Regions from separate parts of the Staphylococcus caprae genome, predicted to be linked through region 2. Evidence: predicted binding sites of a transcription regulator. Region 2 holds the regulator's gene; the other holds the start of a gene.
The links. The regulator Rex, encoded in region 2, represses fermentation and respiration genes when NADH is low (regulators of the CRP and FNR family bind a similar motif). The targets are predictions, from matches to a motif close to TTGTGAAATATTTCACAA.

Region 1: the regulator Rex is predicted to act here: its motif matches at 1,488-1,505, upstream of JMUB898_RS02790 (nitrate reductase subunit alpha).

What each region holds. Positions count from the first base shown of each region.
Region 1 covers NZ_AP018587.1:622,467-625,687, reverse strand. Annotated here, with positions in the region: gene JMUB898_RS02790 (nitrate reductase subunit alpha) at 1-1,414, opposite strand, end outside; gene cobA (uroporphyrinogen-III C-methyltransferase) at 1,632-2,576, opposite strand; gene nirD (nitrite reductase small subunit NirD) at 2,567-2,881, opposite strand; gene nirB (nitrite reductase large subunit NirB) at 2,885-3,221, opposite strand, start outside.
Region 2 covers NZ_AP018587.1:955,589-958,809, forward strand. Annotated here, with positions in the region: gene JMUB898_RS04505 (ABC-F family ATP-binding cassette domain-containing protein) at 1-868, opposite strand, end outside; gene JMUB898_RS04510 (redox-sensing transcriptional repressor Rex) at 1,227-1,868, shown strand; gene JMUB898_RS04515 (hypothetical protein) at 1,958-2,245, shown strand; gene JMUB898_RS04520 (YeeE/YedE family protein) at 2,519-3,221, shown strand, end outside.

The sequences.
Region 1 (3,221 bases), 330 kb from region 2:
GTTGAACACCATATTGACTTGTCATCAAATCATAAACAGTCGTTACACAAACTTCTTCACCATTTGCTAATTGAATGGTTTGAGTCGGTATAGGTCTTTCAAATATGCCATCACCATTACTATCGAAATAAGGAAATTGAATTGTCTGTAATTCGTAATCATCATCTGTCATTGATAAAGCTGGATTAATTTGAGTACCATCTTCTGTTTCTAATTTTAAGTTCCATTTCTTACCTTCTTCCCAACGTTGTCCCATCGTTCCATTTGGCACGACAAACTGTTGGCTGACCATATCTTTAATCACTGGTTTCCATTCACTATTTTCACTTTCAATTCCTAAGTCGCTCTCTCTTAAGAATCTACCAGCTTTATAACCCTTTTCATCTTTGTCCAACATAATAATGAAAGGCATATCTGTATATTGTTTTGCATAATCTATAAACATGTTATTCGGTTGATTAACGTAAAATTCTTGTAAAATAACATGCGTCATCGCTTGAGCTACAGCAGCATCAGTACCAGGATGAGGCGCCAACCAATTGTCAGCAAACTTTACATTCTCAGCATAATCAGGTGCTACTGAAATTACTTTAGTCCCTTTATATCTGACTTCTGTCATAAAATGTGCATCAGGCGTACGTGTTAACGGTACATTTGAGCCCCACATAATAATGTAAGCAGCATTAAACCAGTCACTTGATTCTGGTACATCCGTTTGTTCTCCCCAAATTTGTGGCGATGCAGGAGGTAAGTCTGCATACCAATCATAGAAACTAAGCATCTCTCCACCTAATAAATTAATAAATCGAGCGCCTGAAGCATAACTAATCATCGACATTGCTGGTATAGGTGTGAATCCTGCGATTCGATCTGGTCCATCTTTTTTAATTGTGTAAAGAATTTGCGCAGCAATAATATCGGTGACATCTTTCCAATTCGCTCTTACATGTCCACCTTTACCTCTAGCTTCCTTATAAATTTTAGCTTTCTCTTCATCTTCAACGATCGAAGCCCAAGCAGCAATGCGATGACCGTTGTTCTCCTCTAATGCTTCAGTCCATAAATCTAATAATTTACCTCTTATATATGGATATTTCACTCTAAGTGGACTATATTCATACCATGAAAATGAAGCCCCTCTCGGACATCCTCTAGGTTCAAATTCAGGCATGTCCGGTCCGCAACTCGGATAATCAGTTTGTTGATTTTCCCACGTAATAACACCATTTTTCACAAACACTTTCCATGAACATGAACCTGTACAGTTGACGCCATGCGTTGTACGAACAACTTTGTCATGACTCCATCTTTCGCGATACATTTTCTCCCATTCTCTACTCTTATGTTCTAAAACCGACCAATTTCCATTAAACTTTTCAGTCGGTTTAAAGAAATTTAATCCAAATTTTCCCATCAATAATATCCTCCTACTATCAAATGCATTTGCTACTTTCACATTCCTATCATTGTTATTACGTTCAAATAGATTGTATATTTTTTCACAAAGTTTAGATATTAGGGAAATGCCTAATTAAACATGTTTAATCCCTAAAAAAGACCATGAATTCGAAATTGAATTCATGGTCTCATTTCATTAGCAAAGTAAATTAAAATAAGAAGTATAGCGTCTTCTAAACTTCAATATATTCAATATGATATTGATTGATTAAATTTTGATAAATGGTTTGTTGTGATGGGTGATATTGCTCATCATAATCTAATAAACATTGTTTCCCTTCTTCATACAGTTCTTCAGCTTTTCTTAAAGCCAGTTCTTTATCACCTTTAATAAGGTATAACGTTGGCATTACATCCTCAGCCATTTTCTCCATATTAAAATTGGATTGATCGATATATTTCACTAACGAACCTAAAATGCAGATACCTGGTTGTCCATCGAAATGCGTTTGACTTAACGTTTCTTCAATCGTACTTAAATAACCTGTCACTACCTGTTGGTTGTAACATGTGGCATTAAATACAATTGCTATAGGGTAGTCTTCGTTTGTGTAAGCTGTAATTTGTTCAATAATATGACCTAATCGTTTAATTCCCATATAAATAGCCAAAGTACCACCGTTAATTAAATTACGAATATCTGTTTCTCGATTGGACGAATCTTTAAAATGACCTGTTGAGAAAGTGACACTTGGTACGATTGATCTCATTGTTAAGCCAGTATTTAATGATGCAACTGCTGCACTCGCTGAAGTCACTCCAGGTACAATCTCATGTTCAATACCATACGCTTTAAGCGTAGTGATTTCTTCAGTTACTCGCCCAAATATTGCTGGATCGCCGCCTTTTAGTCTGATAACGCAATGATATTTTTTAGCCATTTGAACCATTTTCATATTTATTTCGTCTTGTTGAATATGTTTGAAATAAGGTTTCTTGCCTACATCAATCATTTCAGTATGTGGAGGTGCATATTGTAAAATCAATGGGTTAACTAAGCGATCATAGAGAATCACATCAGCGGCTCTAATTAATTTTTCTGCTTTTTTGGTTAGTAAATTAGGATTTCCAGGGCCTGCTCCGACCAGGTAAACCTTGCCCATTGAATCTACAGACATAGATAGACATCTCCATCAATCACTTCAACTTGATATGTGCTCACACATCCTGTATCAGGCTCTTGAACTTCTCCTGAATCCAAATCTATTTTTTGGTCATGCAACGGACAATACACATACTTTCCACTCACTGTTCCTTCTGACAATGGCCCTTGTTTATGCGGACATATATTACTTACAGCGTGAACCTTTCCATCTTCAGTTAAGAAGATGCCGATTTCTTTTTCGTTTACGATAACCTTTTTACCAATAAGAGGCGTTAACGCGTCTATAGTAGTGACTTTTACCTTTTCCATTGCTTTCATTTATTACACCTTCTCAACTTCAAAGATTTTTTGTGCATTGTTATCTTCTACAATAGCTTGCCATGGCTCCATTTCAATTGCTTTTTTAGCTTCCATAATTCGATTGAATAACTCTTGTTGTCTATCTTTATCCAATAAAACTTCTTTAACATTTTCAAAGCCTAAACGGTTGAGCCAAGGTGCTGTTCTTTCTGCATAGATGCCTGTTTCTCTATAATATTGCATGAGCGCACCACATAATTGGATGACTTCATCTTCTGTTTCAACTGTTGTGAGCAATTGTCCCACAGTGACATCAGTGCCACCATTACCTCCAATATAGATTTGGAAACCGTTCTCG
Region 2 (3,221 bases):
TGGTAGATGCGCGGGTAATATTTTTCTCTACGAATGTTTCTAAACGCTTAATTTCTTCTTGTTGTTTTTCGTATTCTTGCATACGCTTTTCATAATATTGATCGCGTTGTTCAATAAATTGTTCATAATTACCTACATAACGTTTCACATCTCCAAGTGCGACGTCATAAATTTGAGTGACGATTTTATCTAAGAAATATCTATCATGACTGATAATTACGATGGCGCCTTTAAAATATTTTAAGTAGTCCTCTAACCATTTTGTAGTTTCTAAATCTAAATGGTTTGTTGGTTCATCAAGTAAGAGTAGGTCAGGCTCGTTTAACAACATTTGTGCAAGCGAGAGGCGTGTTTTTTGACCACCACTAAAATCATTAATAGGTTTATCAAAATCATTCTCAGTAAAGTTTAAGCCATGAAGTACGGTTTTAATTTTACTTTCATATTGATAACCTTCCAGTTGTTCAAAACGATTCGTAAGCGATTCATAACGTTCCATATGTTCTTTATATGTTTCTGATTCGTATTCATGTGTATGTTGTGCAAGCCAATCAGTTTCTTCCTTAATTAGACTTTCCATATTTTTGATATGTTCAAATGGTTTTGACATCTCTTCGAAAACGGTAGCCGTTGAATTAAGTGTCATTTGTTGGGTAAGATAACCTAATTTTAAATTCTTTATCTTAGAAATGTGACCACTATCATAACTTTCAACGCCAGCGATAATCTTCATAAGTGTAGACTTTCCAGCACCATTTCTACCTACAACACCGATTCTCTCACCAGTTTTAACTTCAAAGTCTACATCAGTAAATATATCTTCACCATCGAACGATTTAGAGATGTCATTAAGTTGTAAAAGTATCATTCGATTCTCACCTTTCTAATTCAATTAAATAGTTATAGACTATACATAAACAATAAGATTTCAAATTTTTTAATTTTGTGCGAATTTTTAATTGTTAAACTTTATTATTCTCCAAAATAAAATTCGCTTGCCAAAAGAGACCTTATGATTAAGCTTATAATTAACTCAATTATCTTTATTTTACAGCATTCCCGCATCACATGAAACTGGGATATTTATTTTTAAAAATCAATAATGTATAATATTTAAGTATTCATTGTAGGCAATTATTTGTATATTTAAACGCCTTACAACTTGCACGTTAAAATGTTTGAATACATAAATATATTTCATTCAAACTTTAAGGGGGACCTATGATATGCCAGAACACACTAAAATTCCTCGTGCTACATTAAAGCGTTTACCTTTGTACTATAGATTTGTAAGTACATTAAAATCTAAGGGTATTGACCGTGTGAATTCCAAAGCAATAAGTGAAGCTTTACAAATAGATTCAGCAACAATACGTCGTGATTTTTCATATTTTGGTGAATTGGGTAAAAAGGGTTATGGTTATAACGTTGATAGTATGCTTGAGTTTTTTAAATCAGAGATTAGTGAAAGTGACGAAATCAAAATTGCGATTGTAGGCGTAGGTAACTTAGGCCGTGCATTACTTACGTATAATTTCTCAATCCATGATGAAATGACAATTACTGAAGCGTTTGATATTAAAGAAGATGTAATTGGAGAACAAGTTGGTAAAGTTGTAGTTAAACATAATAATGAGATTCAATCTAGATTAGCAGCTGAAGATATCGATGTCGTTATTTTAACTACGCCTGAAAATGTAGCACAACAAGTTACTGATCAGCTTGTAGAAGCGGGCGTCAAAGGGATACTTAACTTCACTCCAAGTCGAATCAAGACACCACAACATGTACAAGTTCATCACATCGATTTAGGTATTGAACTACAATCATTATTATTCTTTATGAAAAATTACAGTAATGGCAATTAATACATTGATAAGCATCCGTCAAAGGGTGCTTTTTTGTTATGAAAAAAATGATATAGTATACATAATCATATAAAGGGGTGCGCGCAAAAATGAGAGTTGAAGCAAATTGTAGTTATAAAGCACATATACCTCAAATGTTAACTGTTCCAGGAAAATTAATATTAGATGATCATACAATAATATTTAAAGCTTATGGCAAAGATCATACACCATTTGACTTGCAGTTTGATACCGACAAAGTTGTTCGATATAAGCAATCTAAAGGTTTGTTAGGTGGTAAGTTATTCATATATTACAATGACCATGAATGGTATAAGTTTAGACATTTTTCAAAAGAGGATTTAAAAGCAATCAATGCAGTATTGAAAATAAATTAATTTCTAAAAATATAGTAAAAACCATTGAAAATCCGAGAAAAATTAGTAATTCAAATTATATGCGTATGCTTCCCTAGGGTGCCGTCTCCGTCTGTAGTCTTCGACTGGCATTTCTCCCTCGGGATTTAGTGCATATATTTTTGAAGTTTGTTGAAAACAAAGTAATTTAATCTGTATGAGCTCTAATTTTAAAAGTCAAAAAATGATAAGTTTGCAAAATTTGAATATTTCCATTATAATACCTTATTATTTATATCGGAAATAGGTGATTAAATGACTTGGATGATAATTAGTGGACTCATCGTGGGTGTGTTACTAGGATTTGTAATGCAACGTACAAGATTCTGTCTCGCAGGCGGGTTCAGAGATATGTATGTTCAAAAAAGTAATAAAATGTTCTATGCCTTACTGGTAGCAATCACAGTTCAGAGTATAGGGCTACTCATATTGACAAGCTTTGGAGCTATTAAAGTGCCGACTCATACATTTCCTGTAGTTGGAACCATTATAGGTTCGTTTATCTTCGGCATAGGTATAGTACTCGCAGGTGGATGTGCCACTGGAACGTGGTATCGTGCTGGTGAAGGACTCATAGGTAGTTGGGTTGCCCTCATCTTATACGCAGTGACTTCTGCAATTACAAAAACGGGTGTATTACTTCCGTTGATGAATGTAATCAATCGACCTACAAATGTGAATGCGAGTGTAAGTCATTCAACAGGCATTCCGAACTGGGTACTTGTTTTAATTTTAACAGTGATTACAATCACTTTAGTTGTAAGAACTTTACGTAAACCTAAGGTAATGGTGCCTAAATTAAAACAAAAGCATACGGGTATTCGACATTATTTATTCGAAAGAAGATACCATCCATTTGTTGCAGGTATTGCTGTAGGTTTAATCGCACTACTTGCATGGCCTATGAGCGAATCAACAGGCCGCCCTTATGGACTTGGGATTACGACGCCATCTGCTA